4 regions of the Akkermansia sp. BCRC 18949 genome follow, and region 4 is predicted to be linked to each of the others. Evidence: riboswitches for the same ligand, from Rfam matches in the RefSeq annotation. Region 4 holds a riboswitch; each other region holds the start of a gene.
The links. Region 4 has a riboswitch for cobalamin ahead of P8A25_RS12725 (ribonucleoside triphosphate reductase). Riboswitches for the same ligand answer to the same signal wherever they lie in the genome.
Positions count from the first base shown of each region.

Region 1: it holds a riboswitch for cobalamin, as region 4 does, so the genes downstream of both, P8A25_RS08225 (autotransporter domain-containing protein) here and P8A25_RS12725 (ribonucleoside triphosphate reductase) in region 4, are expected to answer to the same signal.
Region 2: it holds a riboswitch for cobalamin, as region 4 does, so the genes downstream of both, P8A25_RS08185 (TonB-dependent receptor) here and P8A25_RS12725 (ribonucleoside triphosphate reductase) in region 4, are expected to answer to the same signal.
Region 3: it holds a riboswitch for cobalamin, as region 4 does, so the genes downstream of both, P8A25_RS04880 (sirohydrochlorin cobaltochelatase) here and P8A25_RS12725 (ribonucleoside triphosphate reductase) in region 4, are expected to answer to the same signal.

Region 1 covers NZ_CP123619.1:1,951,040-1,958,535, forward strand. The annotation lists gene cobT (nicotinate-nucleotide--dimethylbenzimidazole phosphoribosyltransferase) at 1-429, shown strand, start outside; gene cobS (adenosylcobinamide-GDP ribazoletransferase) at 449-1,189, shown strand; gene cbiR (cobamide remodeling phosphodiesterase CbiR) at 1,186-2,001, shown strand; gene P8A25_RS08215 (bifunctional adenosylcobinamide kinase/adenosylcobinamide-phosphate guanylyltransferase) at 1,976-2,563, shown strand; gene P8A25_RS08220 (acyltransferase family protein) at 2,571-3,581, opposite strand; cobalamin riboswitch at 3,736-3,874, shown strand; gene P8A25_RS08225 (autotransporter domain-containing protein) at 3,978-7,496, shown strand, end outside.
Region 2 covers NZ_CP123619.1:1,941,230-1,948,725, forward strand. The annotation lists gene P8A25_RS08175 (beta-galactosidase) at 1-744, opposite strand, end outside; gene P8A25_RS08180 (extracellular solute-binding protein) at 841-2,958, opposite strand; gene P8A25_RS08185 (TonB-dependent receptor) at 3,105-5,111, opposite strand; cobalamin riboswitch at 5,146-5,293, opposite strand; gene P8A25_RS08190 (cobyric acid synthase) at 5,630-7,496, shown strand, end outside.
Region 3 covers NZ_CP123619.1:1,180,874-1,188,369, reverse strand. The annotation lists gene P8A25_RS04905 (hypothetical protein) at 1-30, opposite strand, end outside; gene P8A25_RS04900 (hypothetical protein) at 140-994, opposite strand; gene P8A25_RS04895 (N-acetyltransferase) at 1,188-1,688, shown strand; gene P8A25_RS04890 (TlpA disulfide reductase family protein) at 1,853-2,866, shown strand; gene P8A25_RS04885 (TfoX/Sxy family protein) at 2,888-3,283, opposite strand; cobalamin riboswitch at 3,562-3,767, shown strand; gene P8A25_RS04880 (sirohydrochlorin cobaltochelatase) at 3,777-4,742, shown strand; gene cobI (precorrin-2 C(20)-methyltransferase) at 4,744-5,451, shown strand; gene P8A25_RS04870 (hypothetical protein) at 5,448-6,686, shown strand; gene P8A25_RS04865 (precorrin-8X methylmutase) at 6,693-7,355, shown strand; gene cbiD (cobalt-precorrin-5B (C(1))-methyltransferase CbiD) at 7,389-7,496, shown strand, end outside.
Region 4 covers NZ_CP123619.1:3,022,349-3,029,844, forward strand. The annotation lists gene P8A25_RS12715 (phosphoethanolamine transferase) at 291-2,015, shown strand; gene P8A25_RS12720 (glycoside hydrolase family 88 protein) at 2,070-4,304, opposite strand; cobalamin riboswitch at 4,509-4,710, shown strand; gene P8A25_RS12725 (ribonucleoside triphosphate reductase) at 4,861-6,957, shown strand; gene nrdD (anaerobic ribonucleoside-triphosphate reductase) at 7,007-7,201, shown strand; gene P8A25_RS12735 (anaerobic ribonucleoside-triphosphate reductase activating protein) at 7,228-7,496, shown strand, end outside.

The sequences.
Region 1 (7,496 bases), 1.1 Mb from region 4:
GTCATCCGTAAAAAAATAGAGCTCATCGAACAGGGAATCGCCCTGAACAAGCCCGACCCCTCCGACGCCATCGACGTGCTGGCGAAGGTAGGAGGACCGGAAATAGGAGCCATGGCCGGGCTGATGCTGGGCGCGGCCTCCCTGCGCGTCCCCATCGTCATTGACGGCTTCATTGCCGGGGCGGCGGCAGCCATCGCCCAGGGCATCCGGCCGGAAGCGGCTCAGTACTTCATCGGCTCCCACAACTCCGCGGAACCGGGGCACAAGCTCATTATGGACCACATCGGCGTCACCATGTACATGGACCTGGGCCTCTGCCTGGGGGAAGGCACGGGGGCGGCGCTGTTCTTTCCGCTGCTGGATGCCGCCACGCGCGTGCTGTCTGAAATGAAAACCCTGCCGGAACTGGACATCACCGTTCCGCGCTAACTCCTCCTTTCCCTGCGCCATGGCCGTCATTACCACCATCCGCTCCGCCTTCGGCTTCCTGACCCGGCTGCCCGTAGGCCCGTGGCCGCTGCAAAACGACCTGAACGGCATCTCCGCATGGCTCCCGCTGGTCGGCCTTGTCGTGGGGGGGCTGGCAGGCGGCCTGACCTGGGCGGCTACCCTGCTCTTCCCCCCGCTGGTCTGCGGCGTCATCGGCTGCGCCTGCTGGGTAGCCATCACGGGCGGCCTGCATCTGGACGGAGTGGCGGACTGCGGGGACGGACTGCCCGTGGAAGTGCCGAGGGAACGCAGGCTGGAAATCATGAAAGACTCCCGCCTGGGTACCTTCGGCGGCACGGCCCTGTTCTTCAACCTGGCCTTCAAGGGCGCCGCGCTGGCAGCATTGGCGGCCTTCGGTTCATGGGAGCTGCTGCTCACGGCGTGCGCGCTGGCCGGGCTGCTGGCGCGCAGCCAGATCTTCATCGCCATGCGCTTTCCGGGCGCGCGCCCCGGCGGCATGGGGGAAGCCTTCAAGCAGGGGACGCGCCCCGTCCACGCCCTGATAGCCGCCGCCGTCACCTTGGCTGCCTGCGCGCTGGCAGGGTGGCACGGGCTGTACGCCCTGCTCACGGCCCTGGCCGGTTCCACGGCCCTGCTCCTGTATGCCCGCCGCCGCCTGGGAGGCGTCACCGGGGACGTGTTCGGTTGCACCGTGGAATGCACGGAATGGCTCGTCCTGCTCACCTTCTGCACCTTATGAAAACTCCGCACAAATGCCGCGTCCCGGGCCTCAACATCAGCTGCACCTCCTTCATCATCCCGGACTACTACGTCCCCGCCATCAGGGAATGCGTCCATTACGCGGATGACATCGCCCTGCTCCTGCTGGAAGCCGGAGACCACGGGGAGGGACTCATTACCCCGGCGGAAATCCGGGAGCTGGCCGGAATCGCCGCGGACGCCGGGGTCAAGTGGAACGTCCACCTGCCCACGGACGGCGGCTTCGCCACGGAGGAATCAGGGCGCCGCTACACGGAAAACATCATCCGCGCCATTGACCTGACCCGGGAACTGGAGCCCCACACGTGGGTCATGCACGTGGTTACGGACCACATTCCCGGCCCGGACATGCGCCCCCATCTTACGGAGCGTGAAACGGAACGCATCCTCCGCAGCCTGGAGCAAATCACGCCCCATCTGCCCGCTCCGGAATGCCTGGCCCTGGAAAACCTGGAACGCCACCCGACCGACTACCTGGACAAGCTGGTCTCCGCCACGCCCCATTCCCGCTGCTTTGACATAGGCCATGTCTGGAAGGAAGGCCTGCGGCCGGAAGAACTGCTGCCGCTCTGGCTGCCGGACATACGCATGTGCCACCTGCACGGGCTGGAAAAACGGGACCACAAATCCCTGCACCACATGGCCGCCGCCACGCTGGACGCCATCCTCCACCCCATGTGGGACATCCGTTTCTCCCCCCTCATCACTCTGGAAGTCTTCAGCCTGGACGACTTTCTGAACTCCCACCAGGCCATGCTGGAATCCCATGAACGCTACATCTCCAAACACTGACGCCAATCCTGCACGCATGACGCTCGTCCTGGGCGGCATCAGAAGCGGCAAAAGCCAATACGCCGAACAGATAGCCGCCGGATTCGGGGAAAAAATCCTGTACGTCGCCACGGCGGAGGTGTGGCCCGGAGCCGGATCCATGGAATACCGCGTGCGCAAGCACCGGGAACGGCGCCCGGCAAGCTGGCTTACGCTGGAATGCCCCCGCCATGTGGCCGCCGCCGTCCGGGAATCCGGCCTGCTGGATCAGGTGGACGGCGTCATTCTGGAATGCGTAACCCTGCTCACCTCCAATACCCTGTACGCCCAGAAGGACCCTACGGACTACGAACCATTCCAGGAAGCGCTGATTGAGGAAATAGAGGCCTTGAAGGAACTTATCCCCCAATCCCCCGTGCCCTGGGTTCTGGTCTCCTCTGAAACCGGCATGGGCATCAGCCAGGCGGACGCGGAAACGCGCCACTACTGCGACGGGCTTGGCATCGCCAACCAGCTTCTAGCCAAAAGCGCGGACGAAGTTTACTTCATGGTTGCGGGGCTTCCCGTAACCGTAAAAAAATAGCAGACGGTCAATTCTTCAGCGCAATATACTTCAACACTGCCGGACACATCCGCGCCAGTAAAAAGTACAGTCCGCTCAGAGCCAGAAAAACAAGGGGTACGGCCATTCCCCATATCCAGAAGCTTCCCCTTGGAAAACCGAGCCTGAGCATGCCCTCATAAACCAGGGCATGCGCGGCATATACAAAAAAGACGGAGGGAGCCAAACGGGCGCAGAAAGAGGAGATTCCCGGAAAATACCGCATCATCAAGAAGGCGCAGGATGCCAGCCACAGCACGCCCATGCACAAGGATAACGCAGACTCCTGAACGGTGCTGTACATTTCCCATATAAAAATAACGGGAAACACCATCAGCACGTACAGCCACGCTTTACCGACTGCATTCTTCAACTCTTCAAGGGAATAACGGCACAAAAACATGCCAAGGGCAAATGCTCCAAAACCCCTGGGATGGATAACGCAGAAAACCTTGTCCATGTATTCGAAGGACAAGTAAAGGGAATTGCTCGTACTGAAAAGCACCAGGGAGGCCATGGACAGAATGAGCAGACAGGCCCGCGGCATCCGGAATAACGCTCCTGAAACCAGCACAAACACCATTAAATCCCGCAAAAACCATAAAACAGTTCCCAAAGGAGGGCGCCCTATTCCCAGACCGGTCATCCATTTTACAATGTCCGCGGGAAACCCGAACAAGGCCATGGAAACGAAAATCCAAAACAAATAGGCACACAGAATCAGAAACGCTTTTCTCCAGTTAAGCCAGGGCACCGGGGCCAGGCTGCCCCCATACTTCCGGGCCAGGAAGTAACCCGCCGCCATGAAAAAGAAAAATACGCCCGCACGTGTTGCATACACAGTGAAGCCATGAGAAGCGGGAGTATGCTGGATCATGATAAGCAACATGGCCAGCACACGGATAATATCTACCCACGGGTCACGGCACTTCTCCGTCAGTTTCCTTCCCCGGACGATGCCCGGCGCATGTGAAGGAGAGTTCGTTAACGCTTCATACATATGCCAAATACAATAACGAACATCCGGGGCGCCATGATAGCATGGCCGTCCTTCATGGCAATACGAAACAGGGAGCCAAACGCAAGAAAAAGTTCCAATTGACAGGGTCCGGAGGATATGTTAGGCATGCCATGCCTCCCTCACCAACCGGAGGCGCTTCCGGGAAGCCCGTGGTACGGGCAGGAAATAGATGGGGAATCCGGTGTGAATCCGGAGCGGTACCGCCACTGTATATTGCACGGCTTAAAAACCTGCAATGAGCCAGATCGCCAGCCCCGAAGTATTTTATGAACCGCCGGCGAGTATTCCGGCATTCAGACCATACACATGCATTCATCCAACACGCTCCGCTTGAACGGAGCAGACTATGATGGTCCGGCCTCCTTGAAGTCCGGAATGTTCAACACTCCTGAAAAAACACCGTGCCACGCCAGGCACCGGATGCAGGCTGTGGCTATGACCCTGGCCTGCCTCGGCATGCTGGGAACGGTCCATGCCCAGGATACTGCCAGGGAAGACCTGGCCGGCGCTTATGACGCCACTGTAGCCAGAACCGCCTCAGATGCGGCCCTGGGAACGGTCTCCGCCACATTCAACGTGACAGGCTCCAGCAACGTGCGCGGAATCTGGGGAAAATCAGGCACCCTCAGCATTGGCGCGATTGCCGGGGATGCCGTATTCAACGTCTCCTCCACGGCAAACAACGCCTTCGGCATTGACACCTCCTCCGGAGTCAATGTGGACATCGGCACCCTGGCAGGAACATTCAACATCTCCGCAGCCAGAACGAATGCCACCGGCATCCGGAGCTACGGGAAAATACTCTCCATCGGAACGATCACGGAAGACGCCCTCATCTCCATCACGGCCAATTTCTCCTCCAACGGCATTTACGCCTATCAGGGGCGCCTGGACATTGGAACGATGGCCGGCAAAATCTCCGTGGACCTGGGAACAGGAAACTATGCGAGGGGACTGTATGCCTACGGAAACACCATGGACTACCAGGGCCCGCGCTACAAGGACGTCAACATCGGCACCTTTTCCTCCACCGGCAGCATTTCCGCGGCGACGGCCGGCGGCTACGGAGCCAGAGGCATCCAGTCCAACTACGGGCAGGTGAACATTACCCGGCTGGACGGTCAAATCACCGCAGCCTCCGGTTCCAATGATGAAAGCGAGGACTTTTCCGCCATCGGCATTGAAGCCAGGGAAAACATCACGCTGGGCGACATGGGAGCAACGGGAAGCGTTACCGCCACGACCAACGGCATGGACGCCTACGGCCTCTTCGCCGGAGAAGAAGGGGGTTACCAGACCCATTCCAATATTACCATCGGCAATGTGGGCGGCGCCATCCGGGCGGAAGCCATGGCCGGAACGGCCGCCGGGGCACGTTCCACGGGCTCCTTGTCCGTGGGAAACGTCAGCGGTTTCATCTCCGCCTCCTCCACGGGAGCTGCGGAAGCCTACGGGCTGCTGGCGGAATTCTCCCTGACCACCGGCACTATCAACGGAACCGTCAGCGCGGCAACTGCCGGCAGCACGGCGGCGGCCCTGATGGGAGGAGCCGGCATCACGACGACCATCGGTTCCACCGGCGTCATTGAAGCAACGGCGACGGGGAACGAAGCAACGGGGTATGCCCTGTACAGCGGGTCCAATACGGGTTCCGGCTTCTCCACGGAAAACACGGCGGACAACGTCACCGTCCACGCCGGAGCTTCCATCAGCGGCATCTGGGAACTGGGCGGCTCCGGAGCGGAAGGCTCCGTGGATACCATTACGCTGCTGTCCGGAACGGAAGCCGCTCCGGGACTGTTTGACTATACGGTGCGGACAACCGTCAACACCAGCAAGTCCGATACGGCCACCCACCATTCCTCCGTCACGCTCAACGTGGGCAGTGCGGAAAACAAGGCAAACTGGACCATTTCCACGGAAAAAGCCGCCGGGCTGCTCAACCGGTTCAACGTGGGCCACGGCTCTGCCGTCACCTTGACCGGGAACTCCCAGATACTCCGTGACGGGGCCGTCGTCAACAACCAGGGCTCCATCTCCGGCAGCGGCACGCTCACCATTGCGGAAGGCATGACGCTGCTCAACGGGACCCTGGTGCAGAATGCGGCGGGAACGGCCCTGGAAGTGGGCTTTGACGGCCTGAACGTAAATCTGGACCTGGCGCAAAACGCCACGGTAGGCGCCACGGTGCTCAACGCCACGGATTCCGCCTGGGTCGTCACGCTGGACCAGATCAAGAACGGCATCACCGCCATGTACGGAGCCAGGGTGGACAACTTCCAACTGGAAAACTACCGCATGAGCTACCGCCTCCAGGGCCAGGTATTCCTGGGTGAAGGCGCCCCCATCGTCGTCAACCCCGGAGAAAGCATCCATGTGGGGGAAGGCTCCAAGGTCATCATCGGGGAAAACCTGCCTGAGCACGGCATCGTGCTGGAAGGCGGGGAGGCTGACTTGAGCCAGTCGGACGCCGTCATTTCCTCCGGAGCCGTCAGCGGCGTTTCCGGACAACTGACGCTGGCGGGCAAGGATGAAAAGGAACAGACCCTGAACTGGGAACACTCCGGCACGGCAGGCTACAGCGCCTCCGCCGCCGACGGAGGCGCCTTCGCGAACCTCAACGTCACGGCACAGGATGTGAAGGTTGTCGCCAGGGGTTCCTATGCGGCGGAAAACGTCGTCATCAGCAACAACGCCACCCTCGTTCTGGACGGCAGGGACGCCAGTCTGGGCGTGGAAGGCGGGAGCATCCGCCTGGGTGAGGCATTCGCCCATCCGGCTAATCCGGGGCATCTGGTGCTGAACGGCTCCACTGTTCTATCCGGCGTGGAAACCAACAGCGGTTCCACCGTCTCCGGTTCCGGCGCCTTCAAGGGAGAGGTTACCTATTACGGCAGTGAAATCGTGATCGGCTCCGGCTCCTCCGCAGGCTACCACAACTATGAAGGCGGCCTGAACGCGTGGGGGGGAGTGCAGGAACTCACGTTCATCGTGAACGGAACGGCGGCGGCGGACGCCACCCATACCGGAGCGGACACCTATTCCCAAATGAACGTCTCTTCCTCCTACCATGTGGATGGAGCGCACGTCAATGTGGTCATTGGAGACAACCTGCTTTTCAGCAAGGAACAAAGCTTCTCCCTCTCCCTGGTCAACCTGGACCCCGATACGGTCATTGATCCGGACGGATCCCTGTGGGACCTCACCGGCATCGACCCCACGCTGAAGGGCCGCACGGACCTGGTCACGGATACCGGCTTCACGGTTTCCGACGACGGCCTGCACCTGATTTTCAGCGGCAAGGTCAACATCAACGCCGTGAAGGCCCTGCGCGGAGAGGAAGCCTACCGCATCGCCAACACGCTGTGGTCCTCCGTCCGGGTGGTGGACAGCTTCGCCCATACGGCGGCTTCCCAACTGGACTTCCGCGGACCGGGAGCGCGCAACATCTGGTTCTCCGGGCTGGGGGACTTCATGAACGTCTCCTCCGCCACGGGAGCCTCCGGCTTTGACTACAAGGGCGGCGGCTATGCCGTGGGCATGGACTACGCCTGGACGAAAAACTGGATATCCGGCGCGGCCTTCGGCCAGACCTTCGGTTCCTTCCACTCCGCGGACAAGCAGTTCAAGGCGGACCAGGACGGCCTGATGCTGGCGCTCTACCAGCGCTACCACCGCGACCTGCGCCGTGGAAACAGCGTGGACATTGACGGCTACTTCACCTACGGCCGCATGGACAACGATGCGGACAGCACGCTGGGCGGCAGACCCGCCACCGCCTCCTGGAACGATGACGTGTACGGCTTCGGCCTGAAGGGAACCTGGAACATCCGCCTGAACAGCACGGATGTGCTGAAACCCTTCGCAGGCATTGAATTCCTGCACGGCTCCCAG
Region 2 (7,496 bases), 1.1 Mb from region 4:
AAAGGCGCCCTTGGCTCCGCCGCCGAAGTTCATGGCGGGAACGATGCCGGGCAGCGTGCCGTTGTTAATCATCCAGTCGTTCGGGCCGTCCGAGGTAAAGGGCACTACGCCCGGAAGCTCCTTCTGGATGACTTCCAGGTGTTTTTTCACGTAGTCCTTGTCGGAGCCGTAGGAGCCGTATTCATTTTCCACCTGGGCCATGATGATGGGGCCGCCCTTGGTGATCTGCAGCGGTTCCAGCATGGAGCAGACTTTCTTGAGATAAGCCATGGCCGGTTCCAGGAAGCGGGGGTCCTGGGAGCGGACCTTCAGGTCTTCATCCTTCAGCAGCCAGCCGGGGAACCCGCCGAATTCCCATTCCGCGCAAACGTAGGGCCCCGGACGCACGATGACCCACAGGCCGGCTTTCTGCGCTTCCTTGATGAATTCCACAAAGTCCAGATTTCCGGAGAAGTCCCACTTGCCCGGTTCCGGTTCATGGACGTTCCAGAACAGATAGGTGCAGACGGTGTTCATGCCCATGGCCTTCATGCGCTGGAACCTGTCCTGCCAGTGCTCGCGCGGCACGCGCGGGTAGTGCATTTCCCCGGAGATGATTTTGACGGGCTTTCCATCCATCAGGAAGTTTTCCTGGTTGGTGGTAAAGACATGCTTGGCTCCGTCATTGGATTCCGGCAGGGGCATGGGAGCGGCCATGCAAAGATGCCCTGCCAGAAGAAGAACGGAAAAAAGTGATAATTTCATGATGATGGAGTCAATAAACGGTTACAGAGAATCAGGGGAATTATGATGAAAAACCGCCTCCTTTCAATTTAAAAAGGAGCCGGCGGGCTGGTTTTATTACGGAGCGGCGTCATCCGGTCTTTCAATACGTATCACCTGATGCCTTTCTTCAAACGAAACGCCCCGGCGCCGGGCTTCCTGCGTTTCCTTCTTCATTTTTTCATCCACCCAGTACAGGTGGGATTCCAGGGGGTTGTAAATCCGGGGGGAACAGAACCGCGTGGGGGATTCCGGCCAGCGTATCCAGCGCCAGCAGGCGACGTACGTGTAGGGTTCCCGCCAGCCGGGAATCCAGACGCAGAGTTCATGAATGCGCTTTTGGGCGCGGTGAAGCGCTTTTTTCAGGGCGGAGCCATCCGTGGCATTTCGCTCCGCGTCCAGGGCCGCATCCAGTTCCGTGTCCGCCACGGCAAAGATATTGTTCGTGTTGCCTACGGGGTTGCCGCGGGCATCGTACGCCAGCTCGGAAGCAAAGGTTTCATACAGCCGGGGGAACGGCGTCTGGAGCGGCCACGCCCACAGGGCAGCCTGGTACCGTTTTTCAAATACCTTCCGGGAACAGACATTATAGGTCAGGGGGTCCAGGCGCAGGTCCACCCCGCATTTCAGGGCCTCCTGCCGGAGGATGGAACAAACATTGGTCATCAGGGTGGAGGAGTCCGCGAAGGTCAGTTCCACCACCAGCCGTTCCCCCCGTTCATTCTTCAGCACGCCGTCTTCCCCCATTTCCCGGTAACCGGCGCGGGCAAAATGTTCCATGGCTTTTTTCTTGCTGTATTCCGGCGCTTTCAGCGGGAGAGTCAGATCGCCGTACCCCTCCATGTAGGAGCCCAGCCTTCTCATATTCCCGCGGAACAGGGTATCAATCACCATGCCCATGTTCACGGAATGCGCCAGTCCTTTGCGGACGCCGGGATTTTTCAGAAGCTTGTCCGCACAATTCAGATACAGGCCGTACGGGGGGCAGGCATAACCGGCTTCCAGGCTGTATTTGTCTATGTAGCCCCGGTGCACTTCCGGCAGTTCCAGCCTGTTTTCCCACACCTCCGGCTTGCGGACGTTCATCATGTCCAGCTCCCCGCGGCGGAACATTTCAACCGCCTTGTTTTCCAGGTTTACAAATACATGCTCCACCTGGTCCGCATTGCAGGAATAGCGGTAGTATTTCCGGTCCTTCGCCCACCAGTTTTTCACACGGGCCAGGGTGATGCGCTCGCCTATCCTTATTTTACCGGGAACCACCACATAGCCTCCCGTATTCGGAGGCGCCTTCCACTGGTAGCGTTCCAGAAACAGGGAATTGAAATCATGGTAAAAACCGGGATGGGCCGGATGGAAATCCACACAGGCCATGTAGGGCAGCAGCGGCCTGGGGGACGGCAGCGTCAGGGCAATGACGGAATCCCCGTACACCGTAATCTGGTCATACGTGGAACGGAACAGGGTGGTCCAGAAGGGGTCCCGGGCAAAGCCGGACGTGCGGAGGCAGATATTCAGCAGGAAGTCCTGCGCCCTTACGGGGCGGCCGTCCGAGTACGTCGCTTCCGGGTCCAGATGGTAAAAAACGGTTTTCCCGTCCGCGGAGACAGCCCAGCGGTCCGCCAGCCCCGGAATGGGCCGGAAGGTTTCCGGATGCAGCCCCACCAGGGGAAGCCACACGTTGTCAATGGCGGAGTAGTTGAAAAAGGTCTCGCTTCCCGGTCCGAACGCCCGCAGGGTTCCGGGAAACGGCGTATTGATCCACAGCCGGACCAGCCCCCCTTTCACGGCGCGGGGGTCACCCACTTCCGGTTCCTCCATTCCGGTCCGCCATTCCAATTCCGCAGGAACCTCCTCCAGGGGAAGCAGGCGGATATGGTCTTTCAGCTCCAGCCTTCTGCCGATGCGTTCCACGGAACGCTCCTGCTCGGCCAGACGCCGCCCATCCCCATCGCCACGGGAGACGGACAGCAGGCTTTTCTTCCGCTCGCCGCCTGCCAGTTCCCGGAGCAGTTCCCGCTCCACAGACCTGTTCCACCGTTCCACGAAGCCGTCAAACACGGCAGGCATGCCCCTGCCGTCCGTCCGTCCGGAGGCCTCATGCCAAACGTCCGCTTCCCGCTGGGAGAAGTAAAGGACTCCTCCCAGAAAGACGGCGAGGACCAACGCCCCCAGAATGTACAGCCAGCGAAACACAGCTCAGATTACCGCCGCATGTTAACCGATTCCGGAACCACCGGAAAACAAAAAGCCCATCTTCCGCCCGGAGCTGTTCCCTTCGCCTGAAACAGCCCGCAAGACGGAAGATGGGGGTGCAATCAACAATTAGTCCTGAAAAGCAATTAGAATTCGACCGTCACGCCGCCGAAGACTCCCAGCCCCCGGGCCTGGCGCGGTCCGAAGTTATAGTCATTCGTGATGATGAAATTCTGGTCGAACAGGTTTTCCACACGCACATGGAGCGCCACATTGTCCGTCACCTGGTACCTGGCGAACAAACGCGCCGTAAAGAAGTTGTCCAGACGGGCATAGTTGTAGTCCGTACGCCCCATGGCGGAGGTTACGCCGAAGCCGACCGTCAGTTTTTCAACCGGAGAGGTATAAACCTCCGCGTTGATGGTATGGCGGGCGGTATTGGCCATCTGGATGGTTTCATAGTTGCCGATGGAGTCACGCTTGGGCATCGTGAAGGTGTAGTTGGCATAATAGCCGCTGTTCCACGCATCCTTGAACTGCCCCTTGAACGCTACTTCCACGCCATAGGAAGTGGCGTGGGAGAAGTTGTCGTAAGTCGTGTAGGAGTTGGGCCACGTGCCTACGCTCTTGGTGCCGATTTCATCGTTAATGCGGGTCCAGAACCCCGTTACGGAAGCGTAATGGTTGTCCGCCAGGCGCTGTTCCACGCCCAGGTCTCCGCCCAGGGATTTGGACACGTCCAGGTCCGGATTGCCCACGTAGCCGTAATTGGCGGCGTACTGTTCAAAGTAGGTGGGGGCGCGGAAGCCGGAACCCACGGAACCGAAAATACGGGTGGGGGAATCCTTGCCCGTCACCTTCCAGGAATTGGAATAACGCCACGTGAAGTGGTTGTTCCAAACGGAATCATGCTCCAGGCGCAGGGCCACGCTGGCGTCAAAGTTGTCCGTGGGCGCCCACATCTGCTCCGCAAAGAAGGCAAGCGTGCTCTGCCATTCATCCTTGGCCACGTAATTGTTTTCGCTCATGTAGTCGGAGCGGTCCCAGGCCATGCCGGCGACCGTCTTCCATTCCTTGTTCCACGTAAGTGCATTGCGCCATTCCGTCTGGAAGCGGCGGTTGCGCATCACGTTGGGCTGGAAATCGAAGCCCGGCGTATGCGTGGAATAGTCCATGTTGTAATGCCCGATCATGAAGCTGGTGGACCACAGCTTGGTAATTTCCGCATCCACGCGCCCCGTCACCAGGTTGCTGCGGTTCTTGTCTTCCGTGTTGTACAGGTGGGGGTCCGTCACGGCGGGCCACTGGTCGTAATCCACATATGGCGTGGGGTATTCAAAGTAGGAATCCAGGCGGCGGTAGGTAAAGCCCACCTTCACCTTGTCATTGACGTCATAGCCCAGGCGCACGGCTTCCTGCCACTGGCGGAAGTCGTTCATGCCTTTCCGGTTGTCATAAATGGCCGGATAAATGGTGGGATCGTTTTCCGTGGATTCAAACCCCACGCCCACAAAGTAGGAAAGCTTCTTGATCTTGCCTGAGGAAGTCGCGTAGCTGTTGAAGGAATGGAAAGAACCGGCTTCCGCAAAAATCCTGGTCACGGGATCGCCTTCCCCTTCCGGGGTGTCCATGGCAACAACGCCGCCAATGGCACCGGAACCGAAGACGGCGCCCTGGGCGCCCTTCACCACTTCCACATTGCCCACCGTAAAGAGATTGGTGATCCCCAGCAGCTTGTTGCCGGACATGTTGACATCACTGATGCGCATGCCGTCAACCATGGTCAGGGTGTAGGTTTCCTTGTTCATCCCGCGGATGACGGTGTTGCTCACGGAACCGCGCTGCCAGGTGCCGCCGCCGTCCAGCGTGAAGACGCCGGGAGTCTGGGAAAGGGCTCCTGTCAGGGTTTCAATGGCCGCCTTCTGGAATTCTTCCGGATTGATGATGGAAACGGATACCCCGGACCGGTTGTACGGCACGCCCGTAAAGTGGGACGCCATGGTCAATTCCGGCATGACCTGCATGGTTTCCGAACTGGCGGAGGGCTTGGAGTCTTCTTTTTTAGCGGACTCGGCAAGAGAGGACTGGCCTGCGAATGCGGCAAGGCCAACGGCAATAGCGCCCATCTGAAGGGCTTTCTTCGTATAAAGCATGGTTGTGGTGCCTTACGTTCGGTAACTCGCCGAACAGTTGGACAACCCCACAGGCTGGTCTTCTGGCTTGCGAGACAGGCTCGCTTACAGTGGCGGTACCGCTCCGGATTCACACCGGTATTCCCCAATCTATTTCCTGCCCGGCTACGGGCGTCCCTGAGGTCTGTAACCCTTCCCATAAGGGTTCATGAGACGGATGAAATACCAAAGAGACCGGTATGACAAGCCAAAAAAATTTTTCTTTGAACATTCCGCCGCTTTGCGGACGCTTCCTCTTTTCAGCCGCCGCACGCCATCCCGTTTTTCCAACCGGAGTTCTCCATTTTTGTCTTGTCACCCCCGGCGCGTACAGGACATGATGCGCCCATGACGCGCCTTTCACCCTCCTTCCCGCAGCGGGGAAGGATTTCCGTTTTCAGAGGAGTTCCCAACTTCCGGAAAAACCGTTTCTTCAAGGCGTTTCCTTCCTTTTCCCGGCACACGCGGACGTCCGGACTTCCGGTCTCTACTACTACGGTATGAACAGTTTTTCACACGGAGGAGATTTAAAATCCCTGGCGGCAGATGCCGGACGGCCCGAACGGGAGATTCTGGATTTCAGCGTCAACCTGAGGCCGGAGGGAATGCCGGAGTTCATTGCCTCCGCGCTGTGGAAGGCCATGGATGCAGCCGTTCCCTACCCCTCCCCGGACATGGCGGAGCTGCGGGAACTGGCAGCGGTTCATTACGGGCTGCCTTCCGGTTGCTTCACCTTCGGCAACGGAGCCAACGAACTGATTCACGCCCTCCCGCGCGCGCTGGAACTGAAACAGGCCGTTATTCCGGAACCCGCTTTTTCCGAATACAGGCTGGCCTGCCTGCGCCATGGCACAGACGTTCTTTCCATCCGGACGGAGGAACGGAATTCCTTTATTCCGTCACCCCTCCTGACGGCGGAACAGGCCGCAGGCGGAAGCGCCGTTTTCCTGGCGAATCCCTGTAATCCGTCCGGCGGCCTGCTGGACGTTCCGGCCCTGCGCCAGGCCGTGCGGGACCGCCCCGGAGTCATCTGGATTATTGACGAATCCTTCATTGACTACGCGGACGGAACGGAATCGCTTCTCCGTGACGCGGCCCTTCTGCCCAACTTGGTGGTCCTGCGTTCCCTGACCAAATTTTACGGCATCGCCGGCGTCCGGTGCGGCTTTTCCGTCTGCGCCGCTCCGCTGGCGGAACGGCTGAGGCAGTCCCTGCCCGCGTGGAACGTGAACGCCTTTGCGGCGGCTGCGGTGCAGGCCGTCCTGGAACAGCCCCCTTCATGGGCGGACGGGGAACGCGCCCTGAACCGGGAACGCCGGGAAGACCTGTTCCGCAGGCTTTCCGCCCTGCCGGGCGCCGCAGTGCTCCCGTCCGGAGCCAACTTCCTGCTCTTCCGCCTGGCGGGGGCGCCTTCCGGCCTGGCCGCCCGGCTCCTGAAAAACCACGGCATCGCGCTGCGCGACTGCTCCAATTATCCGGGGCTGGAAAACGGCGGCTGGTTCCGTGCAGGCGTCCGCACGCCGGAAGAACACGCCCTGCTGGCAGAGGCCCTGCGGGCCGAGCTGAAGGGAGACGGCCCCGCCATTCTCCGCAAACTGCCCAAACCGGCCCTGATGATTCAGGGCACCTGCTCCGACGCTGGAAAAAGCGTGCTCACGGCGGCCCTGTGCCGCATTTTTCTTCAGGACGGCCACCGGGTGGCCCCGTTCAAGGCGCAGAACATGGCCCTCAACTCCGGCGTGACCGCGCTGGGGGAGGAAATGGGCCGCGCCCAGATGGTGCAGGCCCAGGCCTGCCGCATTGACCCGGATGCCAGGATGAACCCCATCCTGCTCAAGCCCCATTCCAACACCGGCTCCCAGGTGATCGTGCTGGGGCGCGCCGTGGGCCACATGGAGGCGCGGGAATATTTTACGGCCAAAAGGCGCTTCTGGCCGGACGTGCGCCGGGCGTACGATTCCCTGGCGGACGAGTATGACGTCCTCTGCCTGGAAGGGGCCGGAAGCCCCGGAGAAATCAACCTGAAATCCGCAGACGTGGTGAACATGAACATGGCCCGCTACGCGCGCGCCAAAGTTCTGCTCACCGGGGACATTGACCGGGGCGGCGTGTACGCCTCCTTCCTGGGGACATGGATGACGTTCGCCCCCTGGGAAAAAGAGCTGCTGGCGGGCTTTGTGGTCAACAAGTTCCGCGGAGACCCGGAGCTGCTGGCCCCGGCGCACAGCTACATGCTGGACCGTACGGGCAGGCCCGTGCTGGGCGTCATCCCGATGATACGGAACATCAGCATTCCGGAAGAGGACCGGGCCGCGCTGCCCTTTGAACAGGACGGGCAAGCCAGACACGCGGACAGTCTGGACGTGG
Region 3 (7,496 bases), 1.2 Mb from region 4:
GAAGGGCAAGAGGACATAACGCATCTGCATGGGGGAAAGGTACGTGGCCCGGATTCCAAGTCAATGCCGCAGCCCATCATTTCCCGTGGATGCACCGGAAAGGCCGCCCCGGGAAGAAGCTCCCGCCCGGAGGCCCCCCCTACTTCTCGCCGAAGTCATATTTCTCCGTCTTCCACAGGAACATGCGCCGGTACAGGTGGTATTCCGTCACGCAGAGGACGGGCATGCCGATGATTCCGATGAACGGCAGCAGGCGGAACAGATGGCGGCACAGGAAGAGCACCACCATCAGGAAGCTTTCCCTGAATACGGTCATGTACAGGGAATACGGGTTGATGAGCGTCCTCTTGTACAGGGAGGAGGCCAGCAGCGGCCCCAGGATGGGAATGATGCCCAGCACGACCACGGCCGCAAAGGTCCAGCCCCTGCGGCGCCCAACATACGCATCATACTGGTCCACGGATTGTTCCCCCTGGAGCACCGCCTTTCCGCAGGAGGGGCAGCGCTGGTTCAGCGTAGGCTCATGGAGCGGCTGGCCGCAGTAGAAGCACCGCCGGTAGCTGCGGAGGACTTCCTCATGCCTTTTCCACCCGGTGGACGGAATCACGGTGCGCAGCCTGGAATAACCAATCCAGTTCAGGGCGCGGGGTTTGGGATTGGGCGTGCCGCACTTGGGGCAGTGCAGGCCGCACGGGTACATCATGGTGCCGCATTTGGAGCAGAAAATGCGGTGGTCGTATTCCCGGCGGCGGCAAAAAAGGTAGTAGGCCCCCAGGGCCAGCCCGCCCAGGAGGCCCAGCGCGATCACCACCCACGGATACAGCAGAGAGTAGGCCACCAGGTATTCCGTCCAGGAGTGGTCGGACTGGTGCATGAGGGATTCCGGGCCGATGGGGTTCTGCGCCACGTCCGGAAGGCCGCTCACATATTTTTCACCCATGTCCCTCAGCGGCCCCGCGGGGAGCCATTGTTGTATGGGAATGGGTTCTCTCATGATTTGGCATGCATGCAGGGTTCACAATACAGACAGGATTTCCCCCCGGTTTCCGTCAAAAAAGCCTGTGTCATCCAGCATACGGCGTCCCCGGCGGAATAGGGAGGGGAAAGTGGGCCATGGACGGAAAATTCCGCCGGGAACGTGGAAGAGGCCCTTTTCATCCGGGGCTTTTCCGTGTAATATTCCCGCCATGCCAACACTCCGCCAAGCCGCCAAGGACGACATCATGCTGATTCATGAACTGGCCCTCCAGGCTTTTCCGGCCACTTACCGGGACCTCCTTTCCCAGGAGCAGATGGATTTCATGATGGACTGGATGTATTCCCCCGCCAATCTGGAGAAGCAGATGGAGGAAGGGCACGTGTATTTCATCGCCTCCCATCAGGGGGAGGACTGCGGCTACCTGTCCGTCCAGCCGGAAGGCCCCGGCGTCTTCCACTTGCAGAAAATTTATGTTCTGCCCGGTTTCCAGGGCCTGCACATCGGCAGCTACCTGTTCCGCCAGGCCGTCAGCTACATCAGGAGCATTCATCCGGAACCGTGCCTGATGCGCCTGAACGTCAACCGCTACAACACCCGCGCGGTGGAGTTTTACCAGCGCATGGGCATGCGGGAACTGGAACGCGGGGATTTCCACATAGGCCACGGCTATTACATGACGGATTACATCATGGGGCTGGATATTGCCTGAAGCGTTTTTCCCACGGGAACGGGCCGCCGGGCGTCCCCGGACCGGAAGTGCACAGCCCGTCGAAACAGAACAGGCGGGACAGCCGAGGAAACAACCGGAGAAGGCAGCGCGGGGCGCGAGCTTCCTTCTTGACACTCAATGCGGGATTCTGCATCATCCATCCTATGAAAACCTTTACTGCCCTCATTCTGTCCGGCTCCATTGCCGCCATGACGGCCCCGGCTTTCCTCCACGCGGCGGACAACGGGAACGGCGCCAAAGTCACCTACCCATCCTTTGACGAAGGCAGCCACCTCCACGGGCCGAGAATCAAGGCTTCCGACCTGAAGGGGAAGGTGGTGTTTTTTGAATACTGGGGCATCAACTGCCCTCCCTGCATCGCCAGCATGCCGCATTTGCAGGAATTACAGGACAAATTCCAGTCCAAGGGTTTCACCGTGGTTGGCAGCCACCGCCAGGGGCTGACCCCCAGGGTGAAGCAGTTCCTGGAGGAAAAGAAGATTACCTTCCCCGTCTATCAGGGGCTGGATATTCCGGCGGCCTCCTGCCCGGGAGGCCTGCCGCATGCGGTGCTGATCGGGGCCAACGGAAAGGTGGTGGCCAAGGGGCATCCCACCCAGCTTTACGACCTGGTGAAAAAGGAGGTGATGAAGGTGGAACGCGGCCTTCCCATCCTGGAAGGCGTGGAGCTGGACAAGTACAAGTCCCTGGCCAAGACAGTCGTTTCCAACGGCAGCAACATCGAGTCCAAGATCACGCCCCTGCGGAAGAAAACAGATGACGAGGAGGCCCAGGCCGTCTGCGCCGCTTTTGACGAATGGCTGGGAGACGCCAAGGACATGGTGCAGGCCCAGATCCAGTCCAACCCGCTGGAAGCGGTGACGGCCATCACGCGCCTCAAGACGGCGGTCCCCTCCGTCAAGGAGTTTGACGAACCGCTGGCGACTCTGAAGGCGAACAAGGACCTGCCGAAGCTGGCCGACCTCAACAAGAAGATTTCCGCCCTGGAGCAGCGCAAGGCGAAAGGGAGAAAGGTTTCCGAATCCGACCTCAAATCCCTGACGCAGGCCGTGGACAAATTCGCGGAGTCCGACAATGAAGCCACGCAGACCGTTGCGGGCAATCTGAAAAAGAGCCTTTCTTCCCTGGCTGTGCCAGAGGCTCCGGAAGATAAATAAGCCTTTCAGCCGAACGGCATTTCATCCGGAACAAACAGGCGTTAACGGACGCCTGTTTCTTTTTTCTCCGGAAGCTTTTTTCTTCTTCCCGGATAAGACATCCGGAGCGGAGAGAACGGAACAGGTTGCCCGGACAAAGGAGGAGAGAGTCCGGTCATCGTCCAGTTCCGTCATCAGGAAATGCGGCCTGGCGCCGGGATAGGGACTGCCCTGCTCCTGCTGCGGAAGCAGCTTCAGGCCCGGCTCCGTGATTTTGACAAATAATTGGTTGTCACATACCAGGCCGAAATATTTCCGGTCACAGTACAGGCCGTATTCCCCAAACATTTTTTTGAAGGAAATGTCCCCGGCATGCCGGAGCTGGAAACAGATATATTCTACAACATTCGGGGAAGAAGCCATGCTCCATGTTCTCATACCTGCCCCGCCTTCTGCAAGCAGCAAACTCCGGCCTGCGGCCCACCGGATTGGAAAGCCCCGGCACGGTACGGAATGGGCCGCTTCCTCCCTCTCTTTTCCGCCGGGATTTCTGCACCCCGGAATGCCCCGTCTTCCACCGCTTCCGCATCCGGAACCCTGCATTTTTTCCAAGAGCAGGCGCAGGAACGGCCAAAAGGCGGTTTTTACCCGTCCACGCACATTTTTTCCCAGCCTCCGGAAATTCGGCGGCGTTCTAATAAACATTGACAGTGACGGCTAAAAACGCCATTAAACACGCCGAAGCAACGGGGAATTCCGTGAGAACCGGAAACAGTCGCGCTGCGGTATCGGGTTACAAACCCTCAAGGAACGCTTTTCCGCCAGCGTTCCGGTCAGCCAGTCCTCCCATTCCGGAGGGTGAAGGCGAGGGGGAGGTTGGAGACCCGGAGTCCGAATATCCTTGCTTCGGTTCACCATACCTCATCAACGCATGATTGAAGCATCCTCTTACGTGCCGGGGGCATTCCTGCCCCTTTCCTCCGTTTTTCTTGCAGGACTCACCCTGTTTTCCCTGCCCGTGCTTTCCGCCGCCCCATGCAGGGAGGAAGCGTCCCCCGCCCCGGCGGAACAGGCGGCGCCGTCACGGCAGGAAGGGCTTCTTCTCGTGGCCTTCGGGACCAGCCACCAGGACGCTACCGTCTCCTACAAGGAGCTGGAGAAGGACATGCTGGCCCATTATGCCCCGGACCGCCTGAAGTGGAGCTACACTTCAAGCATTATCCGCAAGAAGCTTGCCGGACGCGGAACCCCCGTTCCCTCCGTGGAGGAAAATCTGGAACAGATGGCCCGCAAAGGCATACGCACATTGCGCGTCCAGTCCCTCCACATCGCCCCCGGCGAGGAGTTTTCCCGGATGGAGAGGCAGATCGTCAGTTTCCTGGCGCGCCATCCGGACAGCTTTGACCACGTGTTCATCGGCCGCCCCCTGCTGGAAAGCGAACGGGACAGGAACGAGGCCATCACGGCCCTTCTGGAGCATTTCCCCGCGGAACGGAAGAAGGATGAAGCCATCCTGCTCATGGGGCACGGCCAGCAGGAAGGACGCTGCGACATGGTGCTTTCCGACTTCGCCCGCGAGCTGAACGACCGAGACAGCCTGGCGTTTTTCGCCACCGTGGAAGGAACGCGGGGGGTGGCCCCCATTCTGGAACAGCTTAAAAAGTCCGGCGCCAAGACCGTCTGGCTGGCCCCCTTCATGCTGGTGGCCGGAGACCACGCCAAGAACGACCTGGGCGGGGATGAGGAGGATTCCTGGGCTTCCATGCTCAGGAAGGAGGGCTTCACCGTCAAGACCCACCTGCGTGGGCTGGGGGAAAACCCGGGCATCCGCGCCGTTTTTTCCCGCCATGCCCGGACCACGGAGGACGACCTCATGATCCCCAAACAAGCGCATTGACATGGCCAGCCCTGGAAAGTTCTACGGGGTAGGCATCGGCCCCGGAAATCCGGAATACCTCACGCTCAAGGCCGTCAACGTCTTCCGCTCCGTGGACGTGGTGTTTACGGTGACCGGACCCAACAGCGATTTCAGCATTTCCGAAGCGGTGGTGCGTTCCGTGGGCGGCGTGAAGGCAGAGTTCCGCAAGCTGGTTTTCAGCATGTCCCGCGACGCGAGAACCAGGCAGGAGCAGATTGAAAAGAATACGGCCATTATTGAGGGAGTTCTTTCCCGCGGCCTGGACTGCGCCTTTGCCACGCTGGGAGACGCCATGACCTACAGCACCTTCGGCTATATTCTGAGCCTCCTGCTCAGCCGGAATCCCGGCCTGCACGCGGAAGTGGTGCCGGGCGTCACCTCCTTCTGCACCCTGGCGGCCCGCAGCCGCCAAATACTGGTGGAAAACGGGGAACGGCTCCGGGTCATTCCCGCCTTCAAGCCGGAGATGGCGGATTCCCTGGAGTTCCCGCCCGGAACCACCACCGTTCTCATGAAGACCTACCGCAGCCGCGCGCGCCTGATGGAGCGCATCCGGCGGGAAAAGGACATCCGCGTCATTTACGGGGAAAGGCTCGGCATGCCCGACGAGTTTATTACGGACGACATCCACGTCATTGACGCAAGGCCGGAAGAATACCTTTCCCTGATGTTCGTCAAGAAGGCATGAACGGCACCAGGCACTCCCGCACCTATCCCTGGCGCCGGCCCCTCCGCTGGCTCTGGCTGGCGCTGGCCCTGGCAGCCTCCGGAGTCATGGTGGTCCACATGCCCGCCGGCATGGGCGCCGGGGGATCGGGAAAAGCCCGCACAGCCATGAAGCCTGCCGGGGAATCCACCCGGGAAACGCAGGCGGGAGGGGAAAAGACGGAAGCCGCCGCTTCCAGCCCTGCCCCGCCGCCCAAAAAGAGCCATCATTCCCGGAACACCCAGGTTCCGGAGACAGGCGCGGGAAAAATTCTGGCGCGCCTTCCTCAGATTGGCAGCCTGATCGGCCTGGTGGCCGTGGCGGCCTTCATCGGCGGCATTGCTGAAATCTTCCGCTGGCATCTTGCCCTGGGCAAGCTGTTCGGCGGACTGGCCCGCTGGGCCCACCTGCCGGAAATCATCAGCCTGTCCATCCCCACGGCGCTTTATTCCAATGCCGCCGCCAACGGCATGCTGGTGAGCAGCCACGCGGAAGGCAAAATTACTCATTCCAACCTGATTGCGGGCGGCATGGTGAACAGCTACCTTTCCTACGTCTCCCACTCCCTGCGGGTGGCGTATCCGGTCATCGGCGCGGTGGGGCTGCCCGCCATCTGCTACTTCGGGTGGCAGATGGGCTTCGGCTTCCTGTTCATAGCGGCCGTGCTGTTCCTCCACCGCAGGAAGAGCCCCGCCGCCGCGCCGGATTCCGGGAATGCCGGCGCCGTGGCCGCCGCAGGGCACGCCTCCCCGGAATGGCGCACATCCCTGCGCCAGACGTGCCTGCGGGTGCTGGCGCTTGTTTTCCGGATGCTCTGCCTGACGGTCCCCCTGATGATCGGCGTGGAATGGCTGATGAAAAACGGCCTGTTTTCCTGGTGGGAGGAACATGTGCCGGACTGGGTGAACCGCATTTTTCCCGCGGAGCTCATGAGCATCGTCGCCGCGCAGATGGGCGGCCTGGTCCAGGCCGCAGGGGTGGCCGCCAACCTCCGCAGCCACGGCATGGTCACCTCCTCCCAGATTCTGCTGGCCATGCTGGTAGCCAGCGCCATCGGCAACCCCATCCGCGCCCTGCGGCGCAACCTTCCCTCCGCCATGGGCATCTTCCCCACGCGGGACGCCCTGACCATCGTGGTGGTCATGCAGCTTTCCCGCATGATCGGGGCCATCCTTCTTATTGCCCTGACGGGACTTTTCATCCACTATACCCACTGACTTCTCATGACCTCTGAATTTAACATCCGCTGGGACATGCCCCCCGCCGCCATTGAGGCGGAGAGCTTTGCCGCCATTGAACGGGAGTTCTACGGCTGGGAAGAGCTGCCGCCTGCCGAATGGAAGGTCATGCGGCGGCTCATCCACACCACGGCGGACCTTTCCATCGGCGAGGGGCTGGCGTTCCGCCATGATCCCATTCCCTCCGCCCTGGAGGCGCTCCGCAGGCACTGCCCCATCTTTTGCGATTCCAACATGATCCGCGCCGGACTTTCCGTGGAACGGCTGAGGCGCGCCCATCCCGGCTACGCACGGGAGGACATCCACTGCCATATTTCCGATGCCGACATTGCGGAACAGGCCAAATCCACAGGCAGGACGCGCGCCATCTGCGCCGCGGAAAAAGCGCGCCCCATCCTGGACGGAGCCATCGTCCTCATCGGGAACGCTCCCCTTTCCCTGGCCCGCATCGCCCGGTACGCGCTGGAGGAAGGCATCAGGCCCGCCCTGATCGTAGGCATGCCGGTGGGCTTCGTCAACGTCGTGGAATCCAAGCTGCTGACCGGAACGTGCCCCGTCCCGCAGATTGTCCTGGACGGGCGGCGCGGCGGGAGCGCCCTGGCCGTGACCACCCTGCACGCCATTCTGGAAAACCTGCCCGCCTCCTAAGTTTTCCGCATTCCAAAAAGCCGTCCCCCATCCATGTCCGCCCCCCTCCGCCAGCCGCTCCGGAAAGGATTTTCCACAGGAGCCAATGCCGCCGCCGCCATCACGGCCGCATGGAAAACGCTGAACGGGGAAGAAATCAAC
Region 4 (7,496 bases):
GTCAACTACAACCGGAAAGTCCCCTCTTTCCGTCAACCCCGCATGCCGGACGGGCTGCCCCCACAACCAATTGCCCCCACAACCAATTGCCTGCGCCGCCATCCGCACCAAGCCCCAAGCGCAAAAAATGGCGGATGCTATCGGCACCGCCGTTTCAACGGCGGTTCCCTTTTCCTGCCCGGGCCCTTCCATGAAAAGGCGTTCCGCCACATTCTGCTTGAGCATCACCGTGAAACCCTTACAATGGCTCACCCCTTCAAGCAGGAAGAATACTTTATCCTTTCTTTGCGATGACCCCTCCCCATGCATCCACCCGTTCCGCAGAACGGTACGCAGGCCGGCCAGGCGCTCTTTCCGCCGTCTTCCAGGCTCTTCGCGCCGCGTTCTTTCCGCGCCGCATGCGCTGCCTGTGGGCAACCGGACTCGCGGCGGCTCTGGTGGTCAATCCTTATGTGCTCAATGACGGCCAGAGCGTGCTGATGAGCTGCATGGGCATCGCCTGTTCCGCCTCCCTGCTCTGCGGCACCATCCTTCTCTGCCTGAAATACCGCTTTACCGCCTACGTCGTCCTTCCGGCCATCATCCTGTTCAACGCGGGCCTGTACATGATGCAGATGCGGTACGGGCTGACGCTGAACCTCTCCGTCCTTTCCAGCATGGCGGAGACCAACTTCCGGGAAGCCTGCGCCTTCTGCACCGCCGCCTCCGCCACCGGGGCCCTGCTGCTGGCGGCCTTCATTTACCTGGCCATTTACTGGAGCCGCCGTTCCCTGCGCCAGAAGGCCACGTGGGGCGCGCTGGCGTGCATCTGGAGCCTGTACGGAATCTTTCTGCTGCTGGGCATTCCGGCCACCTCCTACAGCTCGGAACCCCTTTACCTTTACTACACCTCTGACAAGGCCAAGGGCTGGCCCCTCGTGGACTTCGTGATGGCGTACAAGCTGGCGGACGAATACGTCACCCAGGACGCAAGCCGTTTCAATGAACTCCGGAACCTGCCGTCCTGCGCGGAACCCCTCTCCGGATGCGACGCTCCGGACGACCTGGCCGTGGTCTTCCACATGGGCGAGAGCGTGCGCGCGGACCACCTTTCCCTCAACGGCTACCACCAGAACACGATGCCCCTGCTTTCCCGGGAACCCAACGTCGTTTCCTTCCCCCACGCCACCTCCTTCGGCATCGTGACCAGGATTTCCGCCATCGGCATGTTTACGGATGCGGAACTGTCCCGCCGCCGCCCCGCCCATTCCTCCTTCATTGACCTGTTCAACAAGCACGGTTTCCGCACCGTCCGGATCATGGACCTGTGCGGAGACTCCATCCATGACTATTCCCTGGGCATCCTGACCCGGAACTGCCGGGAACGGAAGCAGACGCCGCCCATGCACGAAACGCCCGGAATGATGCAGGAACGCACCTCCCTGGTCATGGAGGAATCCCTGAAACGGCACGGCCGGGAAAAACAGCTTTACGTCATTTACAACAACGGCAGCCACATGGCGTTCAGCTACCCCGCACAGGCGGAACGCTTTACCCCGGCGTCCTGCAACATGGACGACCCCAAGGCCCGTCTGGAAGAAACCGTCAATGCGTATGACAATTCCATCGTGGACCTGGACGCCTCCGTCCACCGCATGATTGCACTGTTGAAGGACAGGCCGGCCATTTATTTTTACTGCTCCGACCATGGCGTGGCGCTGGGCGAGGAAGGAAAAATGTTCCAGGGGCATGTTCTGCCGCCTGTTTACCGTCCCGCCATGTTCGTGTGGTATTCGGACGCCTTCGCCTCACGCTACCCGGACATGGTGCGCGCGCTGAAGGCCAACCGCCTGAAAGCCGTCTCCCACGACCACATTTTCCACACCCTCCTTTCCCTGGCCTCCATCCGGTCGGAAGTCGTCCGGAACGGCCTGAATCTGGCCTCTCCGGACGCCCGGGAAACCCCGGCCCCCCTCCAGCCGGAAGTGCTGGCGGAATGGCTGGCCGCTCCCGCACCGCCGCAGCCGCTTCCGTAAAAAAGATGGAAGCTGCCGTCATCCTCTGCGGGGAACGGCAGGATAGGACGAACTCTACCGTACCCGGACTCGCAGGGGATGCCTGACGCACTCCCGGACGCGGCGCGCCTCCGCCTCCCAGGCGGCAGAGGATTTGAACGGAGAAGCCTTGTCCCAAACCGCCCCCATGTACCACTCAAAGGGCTTTCCGTTCACCGCCTCCCTGATCCAGTAGGTACATCCTTCCGAGTCTACTGCCCCGCCTTCCGGACCCCAGGGAACTATCACGGCGGTTCCCAGGCATCCGTCATTCTTCCGGGGCCTGCTCCATGCCGTCATCAAGCCGCCGTCCTCCCGGTCCTTCGTGACCGTTTCATAATTATTCCTGCCCTTTCCGGTATCCATTCCCACGCCGGCCTTCACCGTTTCCGCCCCCCGAATGGTCAAGGTGCTGCGGACTTTGGAAAAACGGCTTCCTGCGTCCAGAGTCACCCTCCGCGTTTCCGCCACGCGTACGCCGCCGCCCACGTCCCACGGCGCATAACCCACTTCAAAGGCGGTCTGAACCGGACCGTTGTACAATGCCCGCGCGCTGGCCCAGTTTCCGGATACATGCGGTTTCCCATCCCTGAACACGGCAATGCCGCCGCAGCCCCGTCCCGGCCCTACGTTGTACATGTCCAGTCCCCGGCCATGATCCCGGTGGTAATCCCCCCGCTTGTAGAATTCATTGATGACGGGAGCACCCGCGCGCTTGCTCCATACATCCGTTCCGCTGGAAACCAGGCCCTCCCCCTCAGGGGCCGGCCTGGCAACGGCCGGACCGTAAATCCGGTGCGCCGTAAGATCGTTCTCCCACGCGAAATCATCCAGGCGTTCCGGGACCAGGCGGCTGAAACAGACGTCCGCGGAAGGAGCTGCCTTCAGGGAGGAATCGTTCAGAATCCAGAAATCACGGGCCGTTCCGGGCCGGAAATTGCTCTGGAACAAAAGAGTATCCGTCCTTCCGTCTCCATCCGTATCCGCCAGTTGGTGCGGGATGACGCGCCCGTGGCGGACGTCAAACACGCGAAGGGCGGCGGCATTCCCGGAAGTTCCGGACGTCCAGGGCACCGACACGGTTTCAGCAGGACGGAACTTGGCCAGTGGGTTCGTGACGGTTACAGTCTTTCTCTGCGGATGGTCCCGGCCAATGACGTATTTGCGCAGTTCGGTGCCGGCCATCAGGTAGGCGCCCGCGCCGTATGCTTCCGTATCCTCCCCGGAATAATGGCCCGGCTTGTCGGCAATGGGCTGCACCCAGCCCAGCGCGCCTTCCGCGTTGACGGAATCACAGGCGGCCTTCCACGCCCTGCGGATGACGGGAAGATATTCATCCGCATCCAGATACCCCTGGTTCACCCCCCACAGCATCCCGTACATGATAAAGAGGGTGCCGCTCATCTCCTTCAAGGGGGGCTCTTCCGGGTCCAGCAGGCTGGCGTGCCAGGAACCGTCGGGCGACTGGCATTTTTTCAGGGATGCCGCCATACGCTTGAGCAGATCCTCATAAAAGGGGCGGGAAGGCCAGTCCGCGGGCATGTCCTGAAGAATAAGCGGCAGTCCGGCAATCACCCAGCCGTTGCCCCGGCTCCAGAACATCTTTTTCCCATTAGCCGCCGGAATGGTGAAGTAACGGGAATCACGGAAAAACAGCCCTTCCTTCCGGTCAAAAAGATAGTCGCAGGTGAGCTTGTATTCCCTGTCCATGAATTCCAGATACCGGCGGTCTCCGGTATAGGCCGCCAGCTTCACGAACACGGGAGGGGACATGAACAGGGCGTCCGACCAGCTCCAGCGGTCCTGGCAGCCGGGAGTCCCGAACTGGAGGGAAGCGGAGGAGGGCCGGTTCATCACCCCGTCCAGCACGGCGCGTATTTTCTCCGCCGCAGCGGTATTTCCGTCTTCCATCGCCATCTCCATCCAGGCGTGGCCCACGGCGTGATCGTCCGCATGGTAATGCCGTTTCAGGGTTCTCCATTCCTGTTCCCCTCCTGTTTTCCTCAGCAGCGGCAATCCCGGCCCTTCCGGGACGGCCAGGCCATACTGCACCAGGCCGGAATAAAAGGCGCCGTAGGTCCAGTGCAGCGGCGAGCGTTTTCTGGGATGCTCCGCCTGCCATTTCGCCACCAGGCGGAGATTATCCCGGATGGTCTTTTCATTCCAGTCCGCGGGAGCGCCGGAAGCGGGGCTCCCCGCAGAAAGCGCGGGAAGAACCAGCAGCAGGAAGGATTTACGCCATCCGTTTTTTGAAAAGGAAAAGAAATTCATTTGACTGGTACGGAAAAAGCCGCGCTGAAATTTCTCCGTGAGGAATGAATCTTCCCTTTTCGGCCTGTCCCGTTTTCCCCCGGTCCCCGGAAAGGGGAGGCAAGGGCACATATGGTGCCATGACGGAAGGGAATGCCGCGTTATCAACCATTCCCTGCAGCATATATACAACATATTGTATCATTATAAATATTTAATACATTATTTATACATTTTCCTTGCGGGGGCTCTCTTTCTGTGGTTCATTGCGTTTCAGCGCAGGTAACGGAAGACGGTGAAAATCCGTCGCGGACGCGCCGCTGTAACCGGTAGACGATGGACCGGACACTGACTGCCAGCAGTCGGGAAGTCCCCATCACATGTCGCACCGGAAGCCAGAAGACGACCTGATGCCCCCGTATCCCATCCCGCGGACAGGATGAACATACGCACAGGTCCTCATCGTGCCCCTTGTTAAAAATGCACGCATGCGGCGGCCCCTGCCTATGATTTTTCCAGGCTTTTGCCCAGGCTCGCGGATGAGCGGTCATCATCCCTTCCAAGCGAGACACCCACCATGGCAACAAGCATCATCAAGCGTTCCGGAAAAAAGGAACAATACCAGGGCTACAAAATTGAGGAAGCCGTCAAGAACGCGTTCCACAGCTCCGGCACCGCCTACAACCGTTCCATTTACGAAGAAGTGGAGGCCAAGCTGAGCCATCAGGACTGCGCGCATGTGGAAGAAATCCAGGACATGATAGAACGCGCCCTGTTCCGCTGCGGATACTTTGACACGGCCAAGACCTTCATCACCTACCGCTTCCTGCACAAAATGCAGCGCGAACAGCTCGGGGGCCTCTATTCCGGCAACACGTACGTGGACTGCAAGCAGACGGTGGAGGAATACATCGGCCAGAGCGACTGGCGCATCGCCGCCAACTCCAACACCACGTATTCCAACGCCGGCCTCATCAATAACACGGCGGGAAAGGTGATTGCCAACTACTGGCTGGACCAGGTTTATTCCGCACGGGAGGGGGCCGCCCACCGGGAAGGGGACTACCACATTCATGACCTGGACTGCCTGACCGGGTACTGCGCCGGGTGGAGCCTCCGCAACCTGCTCAACGAAGGATTCAACGGCGTGCGCAGCCGCGTGAACAGCAGGCCGCCGCGCCACTTCCGGGAAGCACTGGGCCAGATGGCCAACTTTCTGGGCATTCTGCAAAGCGAATGGGCCGGAGCCCAGGCCTTCAGCTCCTTTGACACCTTCCTGGCGCCTTACGCCTTCAAGGACCAGGCGGATTTCACGCGCATCAAGAAGGACATCCGCAGCTTCGTCTACAACCTGAACGTGCCCTCCCGCTGGGGGCAGTCCCCCTTCACCAACGTCACGATCGACTGGACCGTGCCGCGGGACCTGCGGGACCAGGCCCCCTTCAGCGGCGGGGAGCACCTCTTTGAAGGGGTGGAGGACCCGGGCCTGCTCTCCCTGGCGCGGGAACGCGGCGTGAACAAGCTGACAGAGCTGACCTACAAGCATTTCCAGAAGGAAATGAACCTGATCAACAAGGCCTTTTACGAGGTGCTCACGGAAGGGGACAGCACCGGGCAGCCCTTCACCTTCCCCATCCCCACCGTCAACATCACGGAAGACTTTGACTGGGAAGGGGAAAACGTGCCGCTCCTGTTTGAAAACGCCGCCAAGATCGGCTCCTCCTACTTCCAGAACTTCATCGGCAGCCAGTACACCGTGAATGAAAACGGGGAACGCGTGCCGGACGAACGGGCCTACAAGCCGGACGCCGTGCGCTCCATGTGCTGCCGCCTCCAGCTGGACCTGCGGGAGCTGCTCAAGCGCGGCGGCGGCCTCTTCGGCTCCGCGGAAATGACCGGCTCCATCGGCGTGGTGACCATCAACCTGGCCCGGCTGGGCTACCTGTTCAAGCAGAACCGGGAAGCACTGTTCGCCCGGCTGGGGGAACTGCTGGACCTGGCCAAATCCTGCCTGGAAAAGAAAAGAACCTTCGTCCAGGAAATGTACGACCGCGGCCTGTACCCCTACACCAGGCGCTACCTGCCCACCTTCCGCAACCACTTCTCCACCATCGGGGTCAACGGCATGAACGAACTGCTGCGCAACTTCTCCAACGACTCGATGGACATCACCTCCGAGGAAGGCAGGACCTTTGCGGAGGAAATCCTGGAATTCATCCGCCTGCGCATGCAGGAGTACCAGGAGGAAACCGGCAACCTGTACAACCTGGAAGCCACCCCTGCGGAAGGCACCACCCACCGCTTTGCCCGGGAGGACCAGAAGCGCTATCCGGACATCCTCCAGGCCGGGCCCGTGGGGCAGCGTTACTACACGAACAGCTCCCAGCTCCCCGTGGACCACACGAGCGACCTGTTCCGTGCGCTCCAGCTCCAGGACGAACTCCAGTGCTGCTACACGGGGGGAACCGTCTTCCACATGTACATGAATGAAGCCATCAGCTCCCCGGAAGCCTGCCGGGACATCGTCCGCAAGGTGCTGACCCGCTTCCGCATGCCGTACCTGACCGTCACCCCGCTCTTCTCCGTCTGCGACAAGCACGGCTACCTGCGCGGGGAGCACCAGTACTGCCCCTTCTGTGATGAAGAGCTGCTCCACATCCACAGGCATGAATAACCCTTTTCAACCAGCCGCCTCGTTTCAAAACCCAGCCATCAATACGACAATGACCAAACAGGAAATATTAAGCAAATACGCACAGGACCGTACCCGCTGCACCGTTTACACGCGCGTCATGGGCTATCACCGCCCTGTGGAAACCTTTAACGCCGGCAAACAGGGCGAATTCCACGACCGCGTCCACTTCGTGGAACCGGACCGTCCCTGCTCCTGCTCCGCCCAAACGGAACAGCCGCGGTAATTTTCCCAATAACATATGCGAAGTCAATGGGAACGGGCCGGGGCATAGCGGACATCACGCCGCTCACCTTGCTGGATTTTCCAAACAAGGTGGCCTGCATCTTCTGGCTGAGAGGCTGTAACTTGTTTTGTCAGTACTGTTACAACGTCTCCCTGGTCAGAGGAACGGGCTCTCCTGCCGGAGACCGGACGGACTACCTTGATTTCCTCAGAGATCGGGTGGGATTTCTGGACGGGGTAGTCCTGTCCGGCGGCGAGTGCACGCTGTGTCCCGACCTTATCCCCATCTGCCGCGA